Regions from separate parts of the Frateuria sp. sgz306004 genome, predicted to be linked through region 2. Evidence: predicted binding sites of a transcription regulator. Region 2 holds the regulator's gene; the other holds the start of a gene.
The links. Region 2 encodes FliA, which starts transcription of late flagellar genes. Its sites were predicted from a motif close to TAAAGTTTNNCNNNCNNNGGCCGATAA; they were not measured.

Region 1: AC3G2C_RS10595 (methyl-accepting chemotaxis protein) is a predicted target of FliA. The motif match lies at 8,409-8,435, and genes of this name have one in related genera.

Annotation. Positions count from the first base shown of each region.
Region 1 covers NZ_JBYLFE010000004.1:343,738-353,937, reverse strand. Annotated here, with positions in the region: gene AC3G2C_RS10625 (ComEA family DNA-binding protein) at 1-917, shown strand, start outside; gene ahpF (alkyl hydroperoxide reductase subunit F) at 965-2,554, opposite strand; gene ahpC (alkyl hydroperoxide reductase subunit C) at 2,705-3,268, opposite strand; gene AC3G2C_RS10610 (chemotaxis protein CheW) at 3,655-5,166, opposite strand; gene AC3G2C_RS10605 (chemotaxis protein CheD) at 5,180-5,656, opposite strand; gene AC3G2C_RS10600 (CheR family methyltransferase) at 5,649-6,494, opposite strand; gene AC3G2C_RS10595 (methyl-accepting chemotaxis protein) at 6,497-8,197, opposite strand; gene AC3G2C_RS10590 (GntP family permease) at 8,635-10,095, opposite strand; gene AC3G2C_RS10585 (patatin-like phospholipase family protein) at 10,085-10,200, opposite strand, start outside.
Region 2 covers NZ_JBYLFE010000008.1:55,106-65,305, forward strand. Annotated here, with positions in the region: gene AC3G2C_RS16870 (flagellar motor protein) at 1-739, opposite strand, end outside; gene motD (flagellar motor protein MotD) at 1-2, opposite strand, end outside; gene AC3G2C_RS16875 (chemotaxis protein CheA) at 741-2,699, opposite strand; gene AC3G2C_RS16880 (protein phosphatase CheZ) at 2,715-3,356, opposite strand; gene cheY (chemotaxis response regulator CheY) at 3,353-3,760, opposite strand; gene AC3G2C_RS16890 (RNA polymerase sigma factor FliA) at 3,828-4,562, opposite strand; gene AC3G2C_RS16895 (MinD/ParA family protein) at 4,564-5,490, opposite strand; gene flhF (flagellar biosynthesis GTPase FlhF) at 5,505-6,944, opposite strand; gene flhA (flagellar biosynthesis protein FlhA) at 7,096-9,186, opposite strand; gene flhB (flagellar biosynthesis protein FlhB) at 9,199-10,200, opposite strand, start outside.

The DNA of each region.
Region 1 (10,200 bases), on a different contig from region 2:
GCTTCACCGCGACGCCGGGGTTTCGTGCGCGCCTGGAGGGCACGACGGCGCCGTCGGCAGCCCAGTTGTGGTTGAGTCGTCGCGATACATGGTGGCGCGAGCACGGTGTGCCCGACAATGCGTTCGTGTTCTCGCCGGCGACGCCTGCCGGCTCGCCGAGCGACGCTCAGCGGTGGCGGACCGAGGACACCTCGCCGCCGAGCGACGCGTGTCACCTTAAGAATGGCAACGCCATGATGGCTTCGGAAGGCGTGGCGGCAAGTTTCTTCTATCGCTTGCTGGGCGGTGGCGAGGATGTATCGGCATTGGGACGGCGTTATGCGCAATTGGTGCCGGTGTTGGCGAGCATGGGGCATTGGCCCGACCGCGCGCCGTTGGTTTCGCTGGTGCAGGCGTGGGGCAGGCAATATCCCGAGGAGCGCGAGGCGGTCACGCGAACCTTTTTGGTGACCACGTACGGCGCGACGGCATTGGTGGGCATGCATGATCAGGCGGAGCAGCTTTCCTGCGCGGGCGCGGGCGGCGACCTGGCGGCGTTCGTGTCAGCGCTCAAGGCTTACCGGCACGCTACCGATGAATTGCTTGCACATGTGCTGGACGGCAGGCAGGCGCTCGATGCGGCGCTGGCTCCGCCGCTGTGGTTGGCCAGCAAGGAGCCGCGTATCAGTGATCGGGTCGGCTCACTGGAAGCCAATCAAGCCTTGGTGATCGATCTGAATACGGCGGACGAGCCCGCGCTTACGTGGTTGCTTGGTGACGGGGCACTCGCCATGCGGTTGCTGGATGCGCGTCGTCGAGGCGGTTTTGCGAGCCTTGCGGATGCCGCCACCCGGGCGTCGCTGTCGGCAGCGGAGCAGTTGCAACTCGAGCGTGCGGCCGCTGCCTATCGCGATCTTTCGCCCTACGTTCGGAAATAAAGAAGCCCCGCAGGCGTTTCGCGCCTGCGGGGCTCAAACACGTTCGATCAGGCAGCAGCGCTTTCCTTCTCGCTCTGTTCCACCGGCAGGCGAATCAGGTAATCGAAGGCGCTTAGCGAGGCCTTGGAGCCTTCGCCCATGGCGATCACGATCTGCTTGTACGGCACCGTGGTGACGTCGCCGGCCGCGAACACGCCGGGAACCGAGGTTTCGCCGCGTGCATCCACTTCGATCTCACCGCGGGGCGACAGCTTGATCGTGCCCTTGAGCCAGTCGCTGTTGGGCAGCAGGCCGATCTGCACGAACACGCCTTCCAGCGGAACCTGGCGGCTCTCGCCGCTCACGCGGTCGGTGTATGCCAGGCCGGTGACCTTTTGGCCGTCACCCTGCACCTCGGTGGTCTGGGCGCTGACGATCACGTCCACGTTGGGCAGGCTGCGCAGTTTGCGCTGAAGCACTTCGTCGGCGCGCAGCTTGCTGTCGAACTCAAGCAGCGTCACGTGACCCACGATGCCGGCCAGGTCGATGGCGGCTTCCACGCCGGAGTTGCCGCCACCGATCACCGCCACGCGCTTGCCCTTGAACAGCGGGCCGTCGCAATGCGGGCAATAGGTGACACCCTTGTTGCGGTACTCCTGCTCGCCCGGCACGTTCATGTTGCGCCAGCGGGCGCCGGTGGAGAGGATCACCGTCTTGGCCTTGAGGGAGGCGCCGCTCGCCAGGCGCACTTCGTGCAGGCCGCCTTCGGTGCTGGCTGGAATGAGCTGCTCGGCGCGCTGCAGGTTCATTACATCCACGTCGTACTCGTGCACGTGCTGTTCCAGCGCGGCAGCCAGCTTGGGGCCTTCCGTGTAGGGCACGGAGATGAAGTTTTCGATGGCCATGGTGTCCAGCACCTGGCCGCCGAAACGCTCGGCCGCCACGCCGGTGCGAATGCCCTTGCGCGCCGCGTAGATGGCCGCGGCGGCGCCCGCCGGGCCGCCACCCACCACCAGTACATCAAATGGCGCCTTGGCCTTGATGCGCTCGGCAGCACGCTCGGCTGCGTTGGTGTCCAGGCGCGCGGCAATCTGCTCGATCGACATGCGGCCGGTGTCGAACAGCTCGCCGTTGAGGTAGACGGTGGGTACCGACATCACCTGGCGCTCGTTCACTTCGTCCTGGAACAGTGCACCGTCGATCGCCACGTGGGTGATGTTGGGGTTGAGCACGCTCATCAGGTTCAGTGCCTGCACGGTGTCCGGGCAGCTATGGCAGGACAGCGACATGAAGGTCTCGAAGCGGAACTCGCCGTCGAGGTTGCGCACCTGGTCGATCACGTCTTGCGTGGCCTTGGAGGGGTGGCCGCCGACTTGCAGCAGGGCCAGCACCAGCGAGGTGAATTCGTGGCCAAGCGGAATGCCGGCGAAACGCACGCCGATGTCGGTGCCGGTGCGGTTGATGGCGAACGAAGGCTTGCGCGCGTCGGTGCCGTCCAGGCGCAGCGATACCTTGTCCGATAGCGAGGCGATGTCCTGCAGCAGCGCCTTGAGCTCCTGCGACTTCTCGCCCTGGTCGAGGGAGGCCACCAGCTCGATCGGGTACACGACCTTCTCAAGGTAGGCCTGCAACTGGGTCTTCAGATCGGCATCCAACATAAGGGGCTCCATCGATGCTTCGGGTTAAGCGCCGCCACCACCCGGGCGAGCCGGGCGTTGCGAGCACCTGAAATTCGGAAAGCGGACCCGGCGGACGCCGGGTCCTGGGCGGCCCGATGCAGCGGGCCGCAAGACAGGTAAAGCGGTGACTTAGATCTTGCCAACCAGGTCGAGCGACGGCTTGAGCGTCTTCTCGCCTTCCTTCCACTTGGCCGGGCACACTTCACCCGGGTGGGAGGCAACGTACTGCGCGGCCTTGACCTTGCGCAGCAGCTCGGAGGCGTCGCGGCCGATGCCGTTGTCGTGGATCTCGCACAGCTTGATCTGGCCTTCCGGGTTGATCAGGAAGGTGCCGCGCAGCGCCAGGCCCTCTTCTTCGATCATCACGTCGAAGTTGCGGGTGATGGTGCCGGTCGGGTCTCCGACCATCGGGTACTGCACCTTCTTGATGGCGTCGGAGGTGTCGTGCCATGCCTTGTGCGAGAAGTGGGTGTCGGTGGAGACCGCATAGACCTCCACGCCCAGCTTCTGGAACTCGGCGTAATGGTCGGCCAGGTCTTCCAGCTCCGTCGGGCAGACGAAGGTGAAGTCGGCGGGGTAGAACACCACCACGGACCACTTGCCCTTCAGCGAGGCATCGGTCACATCGACAAACTGGCCATTCTTGTATGCGGTGGCCTTGAACGGTTTGATTTCGGTATTGATCAACGACATCGTTGTTTTTCCGTAGGTTGTGGTTGGTGGAAGTAGAAGGTTACGGCTTTTGTGACGATTGATCCAATTGATTGTTGAGATAGCCGCCATTGGTGCTGGCTATGGATCTTCCGGTTGGCCTACAAGCGCGCCGGGACCCACTCGAGCCTCACCGTAGGTATGGGTGCGGGTCGCAACCACGACAAGGCCGCCCAGGGGCGCTCTCTAGGTTGATCGAAGTGGCGTAATGACGCAGTGATGCCCGGCCCGCTATCGCCACGTGAGCACGCCGCGCGGACGGATTACGGCGGTCTTTGGCGTCGGAGAGAAAAGCGCCGGGCCTCTCGCGTTCGCCGGTTCGGCGAGCGAGAGCCCGGCGTTGAAGGGGGCGGCGTCGCTGGTCGGGGTCAGGCGGCCTTGTCGGTGACGCGCCCCATCAGTGAGGACAGGTTGAGCAGCATCAGGCTTTGGTGGTCCGGCAACTCCACCACTTCCTTCATGTCGTGCTGGAGCGATGTGCCGGTCTGGTCGAGCAACACGCGGGGCACGGGAATTTTGTCCACGGCATCGACCGTGACGATGTTTTCCACCGAATCCACCACGAGGCCGCATTTTTCGCCGTCGTGTTCGATGATCAGGATGCGCGTGCTGGCCAGGTCCTCGTACGACGGCATGCCATAGAGTGCGCGCAGATCCATGATGGGGATGAGCTTCTTGCGCAGGTTGAGCACACCGCAGACATGGCCGGGCGCGCCGGGCGGGCGAATCAGATCGGCGGGGAACTCGATCACCTCGCGTAGCTGGTGAATCGGTGCGCCGATCAGGTGCTTGAGGCGGAAGGTGACATAGGTTTCGCGTGAACGCCCACGACGCGAGGCGGCATCGGCATCCAGGGTGGCAATGTCCTGGTAAAGCTCGCGATGGCCCTGGGTCAGCTCGTCGATCACGTTGTCGCAGAGCAGGGCGTTGGCATCGAGCAGGATCATGTGCTGCCCACCTTCCACCCGAATGCAACCACGAAACAGACTGGCGTGCTCGCGATCGAAGCTGGGCATGGCGAGTAGCTCTTCGTCCGAGTGGGCGACGATGCTGTCCACGGCGTCCACCAGCAGGCCAAAGTGCATGTCGCTTTGCTTGAGCACGATGATGCGGCGCTCGTCTTCCTCCGCGACCGCGGCACCGCTCGTCGCGGCGTCCTTGGGCGGCAGCGCGAGGAAACGGCCGAAATCGATCACCGGCACCGTGTTGCCGCGCAGGTTGAGAATGCCCAGGCAAAGGTCGCTCGCCAGCACCGACTTCTGCAGCTGCGGCACGCGGATGATTTCGTGAATGGCGCTCATCGGCAGTGCCAGCTTGGCGCCACCCACGCGGAAAGAGACGCACTGGGTTCGGTGGCTCTGCGCCGCTCGCGCCCGCGCGGCCTCTTGTTCCCGTTGCATGGTGTGGTTCAGGCGGGGCAGGTCCTGCAATTGGGCCAGCGCTTCGTGCGAAAGGATCTGCAGGATGCGATGGCCCTGATCCAGCTTCAGCACGCCGCCGATCAGTTCCTTGGATTCGGGCGAGCGACCAAAGTCGATCTTCAACTCGCCAGGTACGCGGAGGATTTCGCCCGTGCTGTCGAACAGCAAGCCGACCTTGGTGTGGCAGGCATCGATGACGGCGATCTTGGCGCCCTCCGGGACATCGGCGTGCCCGAGCTGCAACAACTCGCGCAGGCGAACAATGGGGATCAACGTGCCACGCAGGTTGAACAGGCCCACCAGAAACGACGGCGCCAGCGGAACCGTGGTGATGTCGGCGGGGTAGCTCACCACCTCTTGCAGGGATGCCACCGACAACACCAGTTCGGTATCGGCCAGGTGGAACGATCCGAACAATTCGGTGGCTTCGTGCTTGGCTGCAGGCGAGCTGTGTTCCATGGCGAAGGTCCTGTCAAAGAGAGCGGGCGATGGTCTTGACCAGATAACGGTGCTGAGAGCAATCGATATGCAGTTGACGGCCGGCGAGGCCGCCGACATCCACGTGGATCACGCGAATGCCGGTGGCGGCAACCAGTCGCTGAGCGACTTCGGCATTCTGTTCGCCGATCATTCCGTGGCGCGGCACCTGCCGGTGCTGAACCATGCAGGCACCGCCGGCGATGACGGCCTCGATCTGCGGCACGTCCGGTTCGCGAATGCGCATCAGGGCCATGAGCGAGGGGACGGCATCGGTGACGTACTTGGCGCCAATGCCCTGGCGCGGGCCCGGTGCCTCGGGCAGCAGGCAGTGGGCCAGTCCGTATAGGCCTTTCTCGCGCCACAGAAAGCCGATGCCAACGCACGAGCCCAAGGTGGAGCGCAGCACGTCGCCCGCGCGGCCAACGGCCACCTGGCACATGTGCACCAACACTTCGCGGCCGTCAGGCATGAGCCACCGCCTTGTTGCGATAAATCAGCGGCTGCATGAACTCGAAACCGGTTTTGAGGCGGGTGAGCGATTCCGACTCCCCGATGATCAGCACCCCGCCAGGCGCCATGGCGCGGCGCACTTGGGCGAGCACGGCTTCCTGGCCGGCTTCGTCGAAATAGATCAGCACGTTGCGCAACAGCACCAGGTCCATGCGCACCGGCTCCAGCAATGGCTTGAACAGATTGTGCTGACGAAAGCTCACCGCCGTGCGCAGCGTGGGCACGATCTCGGCGCGCTCGCCCTGTGGGCGAAGGTAGCGCTCGTACATGGCCGGATGCGCGCGGCGCAATCCTTCCAGGTTGCGGCCTTGATAGACGCCGGCACTGGCCTCGCGCAATATCTGGGCGGAAATGTCCGTGCCAAGAATGCGGTAACGGAAAGCGGGGTGCGTGAGTCGGAACTCCTCGAACAACATGGCGCAGGAGTAGCCCTCTTCGCCACTGGACGCAGCAGCCGACCACACCTGGAGCGTGCTGCCGCGATGCTTGTTCCCCCATTCGGGCAGGAAGCTCTGGCGCAGGTAGTCCCAGATGCGCGGCGTGCGGAAGAACGTGGTTTCGTTGGTGGTCACCAGGTCGATGAAGTGACCCACTTCCTCCGCCTGGTTCTCCAGTATGACCAGGTAGTCGCGGTAGTCGGCCAGCGCCAGCGTCTGTAGACGCCGGCGCAGCCGACCATGGAGCAGGGCCCATTTGCGGTCAGTCATCACGATCCCGGTGTACCGGTGCACCCGCTCGAACAAGGCTTGCTGGGTGCTGCGGTCGACCTCGACATCAATGTCCATGGGCACGCTCATGTTTACACCACGAAACGGTCAACGGTGGTCTTGAGTACACCCGCGCCCTGCATCAGCTTGGAGGTGGCCTGGGCGATGGTGTCGCAGGCGGCGGCCGACTTCTCGGTTTCCTCGGCGACTTGCTGGATGGCCGCGGAAACTTCGCGGGCGGCGATGAGTTGTTCGTCGGCGCCGCAGGAGATCTCGGAGATCGCCTGGGTGGTGCGGCTCACCCCGCCGAGGATCTTTTCGAACGCTTCGCCGGCCTGCTTGGAGATTTCGCTGCCGTGCGCCACGCGCTTGACCGATTCATTGATCAGCTTGGAGATTTCCTTGGTCGCCTGCGACGAGCGCTCGGCGAGCTTGCGCACCTCGTCCGCCACTACCGAGAAGCCCAAGCCGTGTTCGCCAGCGCGTGCGGCCTCGATCGCCGCGTTGAAGGCCAGCAGGTTGGTCTGGCTGGCGATCTCGCCGATCACCTTGATGATCTCGCTGATGTCTTCGGACGACTTGTTGATCAGTTCCATCGACTCGATCGACTTGGTGATCGCCTTGGAGCCGCGTTCGGCTTCCTGCTGGGTGTCCTTGGCGAGCTGGTCGGCGCTGCGCGAGTTGTTGGCGATGGAGTTGATGGAGGCGGTGAGCTCCTCGATCGAGGCGTTCATCTCTTCCACCGTGGCTCCCAGCAACTGAGCGCCGCTGGCCACGCTGTTGGCGCGATTGGCGATGTCCTCGGAGGAACCGGAGAAACCGCTGGCGGAATCCACCACCTTGCCGATCACGCCGGCCAGGTCCGCCATCATCTGCTTGATGCCGCGTGCAAGTTGGTCAATGGGATCATCGCCAGTCACCTCGATGTCCGCGGTGAGGTCGCCGCCCGCCGCGCGTTTGACCACGTCGAGCAGGGCGGCCACCTTGTGCTGGTCTTCTTCGGCGCGGCGCTTGACCGACTCTTCCAGCTCCACCTGGGCGGTTACGTCGCTGGCGAATTTCACTACCTTGGATACGCGACCGTTGACGTCGTAGATCGGGTTGTAGGTGGCCTGAATCCAGATGACCTTGCCACCCTTGCCAATGCGCTTGTAGCGGCCGCCGTCGAACTCGCCCCGATTGAGCTTGGCCCAGAAATCCGCGTATTCCTGGCTGGCCGCGTAGCTGTCTTCGCAGAACATGCGGTGGTGCTTGCCTTGGATTTCCTCCAGGCGATAGCCCAAGGTTTGCAGGAAGTTGTCGTTCGCCTTGAGCACGTGTCCGGCCAGGTCGAATTCGATCACGGCCTGCGCCTTGTCCATGGCATCGACCTTGCCCTGGTACTCGGCATTCTGCTGGCGCGAAGCGGTGACGTCGGTGGCAAACTTGATGACCTTGTACGGCTTGCCGTGGTCATCCATCACTGGGTTGTAGGAGGCGTTGATCCATATTTCGCGGCCGTCGCGCCCCAGGCGCTTGTATTCGCCGTGATCGAACTGCCCGCTGGCGAGCTTCTCCCAGAACTTCTTGTAGGCGGTGCTTGCCGCGTACTGGGGCTCGCAGAACATGCGATGGTGCTGGCCCTGGACTTCGTCCAGCGAGTAACCCATGGCCTTCAGGAAGTTTTCGTTGGCGTTGAGAATCTTGCCCTTCAGGTCGAACTCGATCACTGCCTGAACGCGATTGAGCGCCGCGCTCACGGCCTGCAGTTCCTCATGATTGAGGACTGCTTCGGAAATCGCTTCATTGCCCATGTGACTAGCCTCAGTTTCCAGATCGCGCAGAATGGCCGCGCACCATTGATGATGGTTGTCTCTGGAGTGGTAACGGCCTGCCCGGATGCTGCCAGCTGCGTCGTTCCCCGGTCATTCCCCTATCGAGTAGGCGCGGTTCATGGCAGATTCCTTGCGCGTTCCTTACGCAACGACCTGCTTTTTACCGCTGGCTACAACCCCCGTGTCGGAGGCTTCGGCATTCCCGGGTAGAACTTGATAGAGGGCGCCTGGCAAGTGCCTTGGCTGACATTGGAGTGTGATGTTCGTCACGAATTCGCGGTTTTAGCGTACTGTTTGGTACATATAAGGCGGGCATGTGTCAGTTGGCACGCTTCGGCGCGTCGTGCGTGATGGAGCGGTGAAAGCACGCGCGCGCGTGTCGGTTTGCGTGATAGTCGCGTGCAAGATTCCTGGGTTCAGAACGTTCCCAGGAGCATGCCTAGCGCAATGATCGCCAGTAGCGCGATCACGGCGGGCAGGATGCCCGTGGCCACGATGCTGCCGTAGCTGTCGCGATGGCTGCAGCCGCACAGCCCGAGAAGGGTAACGATGGCGCCATTGTGGGGAAGGATATCCAGCGTGCCCGAGCCCACGGCAGCCACACGATGCAACAAGGCAGGGTCGATGCCCGCTAGTTGCGCCGCCTGCATGTACGTGTGACCCATCGCGTCCAGCGCAATGCTGAGGCCACCGGAGGCGGAGCCGGTAAGGCCGGCCAGTACGTTGGTGGCCACGGCCAGGGACACCACGGGGCCGCCAGGCACGGCCAGCATCTGCTCGCGCACCAGATGAAACGCGGGCAGGGCCGCGATGACACTGCCGAAACCTGCAAGGCAAGCCACGCTTAAGGCTGGTAACACCGCGGCGTGCGCGCCGGCATCCACACTGTCACGAACGCGCTGCAAGCGCTTTCGGTGCAGCGCCAACAACAACAGGATAGCTGCCGCAAGGGCCACGATGACCGACCACACTCCGGCGACGGATGCCACGGACGTGCTTCCCCATTGGGGCAAAGCGAGATAGGACAACGCCAGGCGGGGAAGCACGAGCAAAGACATGGTCAGGTTCACGGCGGTGACCGTGGCGAGCGGCAGAAAGGCTGCGAATGCCGTGGGTGCTGAGTGGCTGGCTGGTGCCGTGTCTGCTTCGGCCAGATCGAATTCATCCGCCAGCGCTGCCTGCGGCCGCAGTGGCGGTATGTCCACCGTGCCGGGGATGACATGGCTATCGAAGCCTTCACCTTTCCGACGCAAGCGTCGATGTTCAAGTGATAGCCACAGCATGCCCAAGGCGAGCATGATCGCCGCCGCGACGCATCCCAGGCCTGGCGCAGCGAAGGGCGTCGTGCCGAAGAAGGGCATGGGTATGGCGTTCTGGATCGCAGGTGTGCCCGGTAGCGCCGTCATGGTAAAGGTGCTGGTGCCCAGTACGATGGCGGCGGGCATCAGGCGGCGGGGTATGTCGGCTGCGCGAAACACCTCGCGCGCCATCGGCACCAGCACGAAGAAAGCCACGAACAGGCTCACGCCCCCATAAGTGACCAGCGCGCCGGCCAGCACCACGGCCAGCATCGCGCGCTCCTTGCCGAGCCATCGGATCATGCTTTGGGCGATGACGCGCACCGATCCGCTGTCATTCATCAATTTGCCGAAGATGGCGCCAAGCAGGAACAAGGGGAAAAAACGCGCGAGAAAATCGGCGGTGCCGACCATGAAAAGCTGGGTCCAACTCGCCAATAGAGGGAAGCCGGCAAACGCTGCAGCGACCAGTGCGCAAAGCGGGGCCAGCACCAGCACGCTCCAGCCGCGAAAGGCCAGCGCGATCAGCAGCGTCAGCGCCACCAGCAGGCCAAGCAAGCCCAGGGCGTCAGATGTCATAGGAAAAGGCGTCGATGTCGAGCGTGGGGTGGTGACCCAATTGTTCCCCGTGCTGCGCAAGGAACTGCTCGGCCGCTGTGCGTCCTGCATCGCGCAGCATGATCA
Region 2 (10,200 bases):
ATGGCAGGTATCCCTGCAATTTCGATTCGATCTGGCGCGGATTGGCGCCCTCGGCGATGGCCACCAGGCCTTCGACCAGGATCTCGCGCATCTGCGTCTGCTTGTGGATCAAGCCCTTCAGGCGCGCGGCCATCGGCAGCATCAGCAAGTTCGCCAGCGCCACGCCGTAGATGGTGGCCACGAACGCGGCGGCGATGCCGTGACCGAGCTTGCTCGGGTCCGCCAGGTTCTGCATCACGGCCATCAGGCCCATCACCGCGCCGATGATGCCCATGGTGGGCGAGAAGATGCCGGCGTTCTCGAACACCTTGGCAGCGGCGAGGTCCGTGTGCTCGCGGGCGCCTACTTCGACCTCCAGCACGCCACGGATGGCGTCGGGTTCGCTGCCGTCCACCAGCAGTTGCAGGCCCTTGCGCACAAAGGTGTCGCTTTCCGATTCGATTTGCGGCTCCAGGCCCAGTAGACCCTGGCGGCGCGAAATTTCACTCCAGCCGACGATGCGGCTGATCAGGTCCGATGGCTGGTGATGCGGCGGCTTGTACACCATCGGAAACATGCCCATCGCGCGCTTGAGCGTCTTGCCGGAGTTTTGCACCAGCAGGGCCGCGATCGTGCCAAGGAACACGATCACAAACGCAGCCGGATTCCACAGCGCTTCCAGACTGGAGCCCTTGAGGATGGTGCCGACGATCACGACCACGAAGGCCAGGATCGTACCGATGAGACTTACCAGGTCCATGTCAGGCGCTTACTCGCAGGGAGGGGAGGAGTTGACCGTCGCCGCCGGCCAGGCCGGCCAGATCCATCACCAGCGCAAGACGGCCGTCGCCGGTGACCGTGGCGCCCGCTACGGCGGGCACGCCCTCAAACAAGGGGCCGAGCGGCTTGACCATCACGTCCTCGCGGCCCAGCACTTCGTGCACCAGGCAGCCGAGTCGCATGTGGCCGATATGCAGCACCACCACGTGGCCGCCGGAAGGGCCATCCACGCCGATCCATCCGGCCAGGTCAGCCAGCGCCAGTGCGCGACCGCGATGCGAGGCCACGGTGCGGCCATCCAGCTTTTGCTTCTGGCCGGGTGCCAGCTCGAACACTTCTTCCACGTTGCTCAAGGGCAGCGCAAGCAAGCGCGCTCCCACGCGCACCATCAGCACGCGCTGGATCGCCAATGTCAGCGGCACGGCCAGTTCAAGCGTGCTGCCACGCCCCAACTGCGAGCGCACCTGCAAGGTGCCGCCAAGTTCGGCTACGCGTGTCTTCACCACGTCCATGCCGACACCACGGCCGGAGATATCCGAGACGGTAGCGGCCGTGCTGAACCCGGGACGGAAGATCAACTCGTAGCATTCGTTTTCGCTCAGGCGCGCAGCCTGAGCTTCGTCGATCACGCCCTTCTCCAGCGCCTTGCGGCGCAGGACGTCGGGATTCATGCCGCGACCATCGTCGGCCACGGTGATGATGATGCGTTCGCCACGCTGGCTGGCGCCGAGCGTCACGGTGCCTTTGCGTGGCTTGCCGGCCTTTTCGCGGTCGGCCGGCGACTCCAGGCCATGGTCGAGCGCATTGCGGATCAGGTGCACCATGGGGTCGGCGAGCGCCTCGACCAGGCTGCGGTCAAGGTCGGTGCCCTCGCCTTCCTGCACCAGTTCCACTTCCTTGCCGAGTTGACGCGAGAGATCGCGCACGATGCGCGGAAAGCGCTGGAACAATCGACTCACCGGCTGCAGGCGCATGCCGAGCACGGCGTTCTGCAAGGCATCGGCCACGCGATCCAGCTCGCTCGCCGCGAGCGCGAGCGTTTCGTCGCCATGTTTGGCAGAGAGGCTGAGCAGACGATTACGCACCAGCACCAATTCGCCAGCGCGATGCACCAGCGCGTCCAGGCGTGCGGTGTCCACGCGCACGGTGTTCTCCGGTGCGGGCGCCGCATGCTTGGCCGCTGCAGCGGCGGGAGCCGGTGCCGGGCTGGGTGCCGTTACGGCGGCGCCTGGTGCCGATCCCTTTCCGTGCAGGTTATCGAGCAGGGATTCGAATTCGTCGTCGGAAATGCTGTTGGAGACCGCGGGTGCGGGCGCCGAGACGGCAACGCCGGGCGTACCACCCTTGCCGTGCAGGTTGTCCAGCAGGGCTTCGAACTCATCATCCGAAATGCTGCCGGATGCGTCTGCCGTCGTCGATGCGACGGCTCCCGGCGCGCCGCCGGTGCCGTAGAGGCTATCCAGCAGCGCTTCGAATTCCGAATCATCGATGGTGCCGTCGCTCGGTGGCGGCGCCACCGGCGCCGGCGCCGGCTTAGGAGCCGATGCGGGGGCGGCTGCGCCACTGGGCGACAGCCGCTGCAAGAGGCTTTGGGGCGGCATGGTCATGCTGTCGCCACCGGCCAGCGCGGCCAGCATGTCGTTCAGCAGGTCCAGCGCTTCCAGCAGCGCGTCCATGCGGTCAGCGTCGAGTAGCAGTTGCCCGTTACGCGCCACATTGAGCAGGTCCTCGGCGTGATGGCACAGATGCACCATCGGCTCGATCGCGAGAAAGCCTGCGCCTCCCTTCACCGTATGAAAGGCACGGAACACGGCATTGAGCAGGTCCGCATCACGCGGCGCGGCTTCCAGGCCGATCAGTTGTTCGCCCAGGCGCTGCACCAGCTCCCCGGCTTCCACCAGGAAATCATTGCGCAGCTCGCTGTCCAACGTGGGATCCATACGGAACCACTCTCCTTAGAAACCAAACTCGCTCAGGAGGCGATCGGCCTCATCTTGGCTGGACACCTTGACCGGGCCGCTGGCTGCTTCGCTGCCGGCCAGTGCGCCGGTAAGGTTCACCAGTTCCAGCAACGAGCTTTCCACGCTGCTGATAAAGCCCACGACCTTCTTGATGCGCTGGCCGGAAAGGTCCTGCCACGATTGCGCCACCACGAAATCAGCCAGGCCGTCGCGGCAGTTGGTCGCGAAACTCAGCGATTGCTGTGCGAGCACATGCGCCACGTCGCCAGCCGGCGTGCCGTCGACCACGGCGTGGGCGTTCTCGGCCAGTGCGTCTGCTTGCGGCCGCATGCGTTCGGCAAAATCGAGCGTGCGATGAGCCGCCTGCGCGCTCATCTCCAGCACGTCTTCCAGATGCTGACGCGCGTCGGCCACGCTGCCCGGAACGCCTTCCTGCGCCAGGTCGCCGCCTAGCCGACGTACGGCATCGTGCAGCTCGCGGGCCAACAAGCCAAGCGCGCGAAACAGGCCTTGCTCGCGCTGGCGCACGAGTTCGTCCAGCGCTTTTTCGAAGGCAGCGCCGTCGGCGCTATTGAGCAGATCGTGCAGTTCGGGCGGCAAGGTTTCGGCGGCCATCAATGCGGGTTGAGCGTTCATGCGGCGGCTCCGGCGGCGCCGAGGCGCTCAAAGATCTTGGTGAGTTTTTCCTGCAGGATCGCAGCGGTGAACGGCTTGACGATGTAGCCGTTCACGCCCGCCTGTGCGGCGGCGATGATCTGCTCGCGATTGTTCTCGGCGGTGACCATCAGCACGGGGATCGTCTTGAATGCCGGCTCGGCACGAATAGCGCGCAGCAAGTCGATGCCCGTCATGTTGGGCATGTTCCAGTCGGTCACGACCATGTCGAACGGCGCGCTGCGCAAAGCCGTCAATGCGCTCTCGCCGTCGTCGGCCTCCTGGATCAGCCCGTTGCTGAAACCCAGCTCGACGAGCAGGTTGCGAACGATGCGCCGCATGGTGGAAAAGTCGTCCACCACCAGGATCTTCATATTCTTGTCCAAACCACGTTCTCCGCTTGCACCGTGCCCTCCGGTGCGCCATGACGTAAGGAAATGTCCGGGGTACTGCTCAATTCTTTTCGCGCCAACCTGCCATGCGGGCACGCAAGCGCACGATGGCCTGGCCGTGGATCTGACAGACCCGCGATTCGGTGACGCCGAGCACTGCACCAATTTCCTTGAGGTTCATTTCCTCTTCGTAGTACAGCGACATCACCAGTTGTTCGCGTTCCGGCAAGGTTCCAATGGCTTCCACCAGCGCGCCGCGCATGCCCTCGTGCTCCACGCTGTCCTGCGGCCCCAGGCTGTCGCCATCGACCACATCGAACGCCGCGCCGCCATCGGCGTCATCGGGCGCGGACAAGCTGAGCAACCGGGCACTCGCCGCATCGGCCAGCACCTGGTGGTACTCCTCGGCACCGATGCCAAGTCGCCGCATGACTTCGGCGTCCTCGGCATCCGAGCCGGTTTCGATCTCGATCTGACGAACGACCTCCGCCATCTCGCGAACCTTTCGGTGCACCGAACGGGGAGTCCAGTCGGTACGCCGCAACTCATCGAGCATCGCGCCTCGAATGCGGATACCCGCAAACGTTTCGAAGCTCGCATTCCGTCCGGTGGTGAAATTTCGCGCTGCCTCCAGCAACCCGATCATGCCCGACTGAATCAAGTCGCTTACATCCACACTGGGCGGCAGCCGGCCCATCAAGTGATAGGCAATGCGTCGCACCAGTGGCGCATGCTGGCGAACCAGTTCATCGGCACTCTGCTTCTGCAGTTGCAGATATTCGGAAGCCACGCTCATGTCACCACCCCGTCGCCACTGTGGCGTGCCTGCTGAAGAACGCTATGCGGTCCAGCCCCAGTCGCTCGGGTTCACCCCATGTATCGACCGCACTGGCCAATTGCTTGAATGCCTGGCCGGAGCGACTGGAGGGCCACAGATCCACCACGGCGCTCTGGCGGCGAATGGCCTGCTTGAGCCGCTCGTCGCTAGGCACCATGCCCATAAATTCCAACGCCACATCGAGAAAGCGGTCGCAGACGCGAGCCAGCTTTTGATGCAGCACGCGGGCCTCGCTGGCGTTGCGCACCATGTTGGCCACCATGCGGAAGCGGCGCACGCCGAAGTCGCGGCTGAGCACCTTGAGCAAGGCATACGCATCGGTGAGCGAGGCTGGTTCGTCGCATACCACCAGCACCACGTCATCGGCCGCTGCGGCAAACATGGCCACGTTGTCGGACAAGCCCGCGGCGGTATCCACCAGTAGGTAATCCGGCGGATCGGGCAAATCGTCGAACGCCCGGATCACCGCGGCATGCTCGCCATTGCCCAACTGGGCGAGGCGGCGCGTGCCCGAGCCTGCCGGCACCACCTTCAGGCCGTGCGGCGCGGAGAGCAACAGATCTTCGATATGACAACTGCCGTCGAGCAGGTGACCGATGTGGCGCGTGGGCGTGAGTCCGAGCAGCACGTCGATGTTGGCCAGGCCCATATCCGCGTCGAGCAGGATCACCTGGTGACCGTCCATCGCCAGCGCCATGCCCAGGTTCACCGACACCGTGGTCTTGCCGACGCCGCCCTTGCCGCCCGCGACCGCAATGGCGCGGCAGCGGCGACGCGGAGCGGGCGCCACCGGGTTGAAGGCGGGCTCGGGCAGTGGTGAAGGCTTGCTGCCGTGACGTTCGGCAAGTGCACGTAACATGGCTTCCAGTCCCATGGCTTGATTCATTGCAAAGGCACCGTTCATGCATTCACCACCGCAAGTCCAAAGCGTTCGGCCATCAGGTCGTCATCTGCCGAGGTACTGGCTTTGAGTACCTGCGCGGCTCGGCACACCAGCACGCGCGCATCGGCGTTGGCGATGTCCTCGGGCACGCGCTGGCCGTCGGTGACGTAATCGAGTGCGAGCTGATGGCGGATCAGTACCGACAAGGCGCCGCCCAAGTTGGGGGCCTCGTCGAGTTTGGTAAGGATGCAGGCGTGCGGCTTGACCGAGAGGTACGCACGCACCGACTCATCCAGCGAGGCGGCATGCGCGTTGGCCGCCAGCACCAGGCACGAGCGCAGGTCGCCGCCGTTGCCAAGCACCTCCAGTTGTTCCGCCAGGCGCGGATCGTTGCCGGCAAGGCCCGCGGTATCCACCAGCACGGTCTGGCAACCGCGCAACAGCTCCAGCACCTGGCGCAGGCTGTCCGCATCGTAAGCCGGGTAGACGCGCACGCCGAGCAAGCGGCCGTAGTGTTCAAGCTGCGCGGCGGCGCCGATGCGGTAATGGTCGGTGCTCACCAGGGCCACCTGGGATGCGCCATGACGCATGACCGCGCGCGCGGCAAGCTTGGCGATGGTGGTGGTCTTGCCCACACCGGTGGGGCCGACCATGGCGATCACGCCGCGACGCTCGGAGTGCTCGCGCCGGCTCACCGACAGGCTACGACTCAAGATACCCAGCGGCAGATAGCGCGCCTGTTCGGCATTGATGTTGTCAGGCAGCTCGCTGACCAGCTTGCGTGCGACATCGGCCTCGATACCCAGGCGGGTCATTTCGCGCAGCACGCGCGCCCGCATCGGCTGACGGCGCTCCATATCGTTCCATAGCAGGCTCGACAGCTGCGTCTCCAGCAACTCGCGCAGGCTGCCCAGTTCGGCACGCACGCGAGCGGTGTCCTGCATGGCCCGCTCCAGCAGCGGTTGCAACGGGCCGGCGGCTTCCATCGCGGCCGCCGTGAGGTCAGCGGCCTGCGCCACAGCTTCGGCCTGCGGCGCCTGAACTGGCGCCTCGACGACGGGTACGGCGGGCGGCGGCAACGGCGCGCGCTGGGAAAGAGTGACGGTCACCCCGTCTTCTTCGCGACGGGAAATCGGCGGTAGCGGCGGCGGCAATACGTCTTGACGGCGGGCCATCATGACCGACACCTCAGCGGGAGCAACCGGTGCACTGGCAGGGGCGCTCACCGGCGCGTTGACCGCGGGAGCCGCCGGCTGTGCGCGAGGCGATTCCGGCAGCGGGGTGCCGTGGCGCGCAGCTTCGCGCACGAGGGCCTCATCGAAATCGACGGCGGCGATGATCTCGATGCCGTCTTCCATGCGCCGCGTGGAGAGAATGACCGCGTCGGGCCCCTGCTCTTCGCGCACTTCGCGCATGGCTTGGCGCATATCGGCGCCTACGAAACGCTTGATCTTCATGCTTTGAAACTCCGCGAGCGGGGCGCAGGGCCGGCCGGGCGGTGTCCGCGGAGCGCGCCGGCGACGCCAGCCGCCCGGCGCAAGCATCCGCCGGATGCCACTGCGCTAACCCGCTTCCATTCCCTTTTCGCCATGACCCTGTTCCTCTCCGTTAACGACCCAGTGCCTGCACCAGCCGCACTCTGCGGTTGTCGGGCACCTCGTTGTAGGCGAGTACGTGCAGGTTCTGTGCCACATGGCGGGTAAAGCGTGACAGCCACGGCCGAAGCTGCGGCGAGACCAACAACACCGCCGGTTCGCCGCTCATTTCCTGCTTGCGGGCGGCCTCTGCCACGCCTTGTTGCAGGCGATCGGCAAGGCCCGGTTCCACGGCGGCGCCCGCTGCGCCGCCATTGGCGAGCGATCCCAGCAGAATTTGCTCCAGCTCCGGCGCCAGCGTGATCACCGGAATCTCGGTACCCAGCCCGGAAATCTCCTGGACGATCTGGCGCCCCAGCGCCACGCGTACGGCGGCGGTAAGCGTGCCGGGATCCTGACTCTGCGCCGCATGCTCCGCCAAGGATTCGACGATGCTGCGCATGTTGCGGATCGGCACCCGTTCGGCGAGCAGGTTCTGCATGACCTTTACCACCACGCCCAGCGACAGGCGCTTGGGCACCAGGTCTTCCACCAGCTTGGGTGCGCTCTGCGCCAGGCGGTCCAGGAGTTGCTGTACGTCTTGATGGCCCAGCAGTTCGTGCGCGTGTCCCTGGAGAATGTGAGACAGATGCGTGGCGATGACGGTGGCCGGGTCCACCACCGTGTAACCCAGGCTCTGCGCCTGTTCACGCTGCCCGGGCTCGATCCACAGCGCCTCCAGGCCAAAGGCCGGGTCGCGCGTGGCGATGCCGTGCAGCCCCTCCTGCACACGGCCGGGGTTGATCGCCAGCAGGCGATCGTTGTGCACTTCGGCCTCGCCCATGGGTACGCCCATCAGGGTGATGCGGTAGGTATTGGCGCCCAGGTCCAGGTTGTCGCGGATATGCACCGGCGGAATGAGGAAACCCAACTCCTGCGACAGCTTGCGGCGCACGGATTTGATGCGTCCCATGAGTTCGCCGCCCTGATGCGCATCCACCAGCGGAATGAGGCGATACCCCACCTCCAGGCCGAGCGGATCGACGCTGGCAACGTCTTCCCAACCCAGCTCCAGCCGCTCGGCCGGTGCCGCCGGGGGTGGCAGTTCCACCAGGGCCTGTGCGGCGCGCTCCTTGGCTTCGCGTTCGCGCTTGATCATCAGCCAGGCCGCGCCGCCGCAGGTGGCACCCAGCAACAGGAAGGCAATGTTCGGCATGCCCGGGATCAGGCCCATCACACCCAGCACCACGCCGGCCACCGCCAGCGCACGCGGCTGGCCGAACAACTGGCCCACCAACTGCTTGCCCATGTCTTGCGACTTGGACACGCGCGTCACGATCACCGCCGTGGCGATGGACAGCATCAGTCCGGGCACCTGCGCCACCAGGCCATCGCCGATGGTGAGCAGCGTGTAGGTCCTGGCGGCCTCGGCGGCGGACAGCCCGTGCTGCAGCACGCCCACGAAGAAGCCACCCACGATGTTGATCAAGAGGATCAGGATGCCCGCCGTAGCGTCGCCGCGCACGAACTTGGAGGCACCATCCATGGAGCCGTAAAAGTCGGCTTCCTCTCGCACTTCCTGGCGACGCTCGCGCGCCTGCTCCTGGTTGAGCAGGCCGGCGTTGAGATCGGCATCGATAGCCATCTGCTTGCCGGGCATGGCATCCAAGGTGAAGCGCGCGGTCACCTCGGACACGCGCGTGGCGCCCTTGGTCACCACCACAAAGTTGATGATGGTGAGGATAGCGAACACCACCAGGCCCACGGCGAAGTTGCCGCCGATCACGAACTCACCGAACGCCTCGATGACCTTGCCGGCCGCACCGGGGCCATCATGACCGTGCAGAAGCACTACGCGCGTGGAGGCGATGTTGAGCGCCAGCCGCAATAACGTGGCCATCAGCACCACGGTGGGAAACGCCGCGAACTCCAGCGGACGCATCACATAGATCACCGCCAGCAGAATCACGAGCGACAGCGCGATGTTGAAGCTGAAGAGCATGTCCAGCAGAAACGGTGGCAGCGGCAGCATCATCATTGCCAGGGCGGCGAGCATGATGATCGGCGCACCCACGCCGCGGCGGCCGAGCGATTTCAGACTATCGATGGCGTTTGCGTTGGCCATGCACGTATCCGTTTAGAGCTTGTAGGGACCCATCAGGTCCGGATCGACATCGGGTTGCGGCGCCGTGGGCGGCTCGTCGCCGCGAGCCGTCGCCTGTTTGAGCTGGAACACATAGGCCAGTACCTGCGCGACGGCCACGTACAGCGACGCGGGAATCTCGCGGTCCAGCCGGGTCGTGGCGTAGAGCGCGCGCGCCAGCGGCGGCGCCTCCACCGTGGGAATGCGATGGCTATTGGCCACCATGCGAATCTGCATGGCTAGTTCGTCCACACCCTTGGCGATTACGCGCGGCGCGCCCATGCGGCCCTCGTCGTAGCGCAAGGCCACGGCGAAGTGCGTGGGGTTGGTGATCAGCACGTCAGCGTTGGGCAGCTCTTGCATCATGCGCTTGCGCGCCATCTGGAACTGCAACTGGCGAATGCGTCCCTTGAGCTCGGGGTTGCCCTCGCTTTCCTTCGACTCGTCCTTCAGTTCCTGGCGCGTCATGCGCAGGCGCTTGTTGTGATCGAACTTCTGGTACACCGCGTCGATGCCGCCGATCAGCGCCAACACCGTGCCGAACAGCAAAGCACCATGGCCGAGCAGACTCATCGCCCGCACCATGCCGGGTCCGACTTCGCCCTGGCCGGTGTCCATCATGTCGCGCTGCCAGTTGAACAGCACCATCATCAGCACGGCACCAATCAGCACCAGCTTGAGCAACGATTTGGCCAGTTCCACCAGGCCGCGCATGGCAAAGATGCGCCCCAGGCCCGTAATCGGGTCCAGACGCTCGAACTTGGGTTCCAGCGCTTGGGTGCTGAAGTTCAGGCCGCCCAACAGCACCGGCGCTGCCAGTGCCGCCAATACCGTGGCCAGACCGATCGGCGCCAGCAACAGCATGGCTTCGCGCAACGCCAGCCCCAGCACATGCGAGGGGAGTTGCTCTGAGAACAACGCATCGCGCCCATAGCTCAGGCCCAGTGTGTAGATGCGCTGCATATGCAGGTAGGCGCTTTCGCCACCGCTCATGAG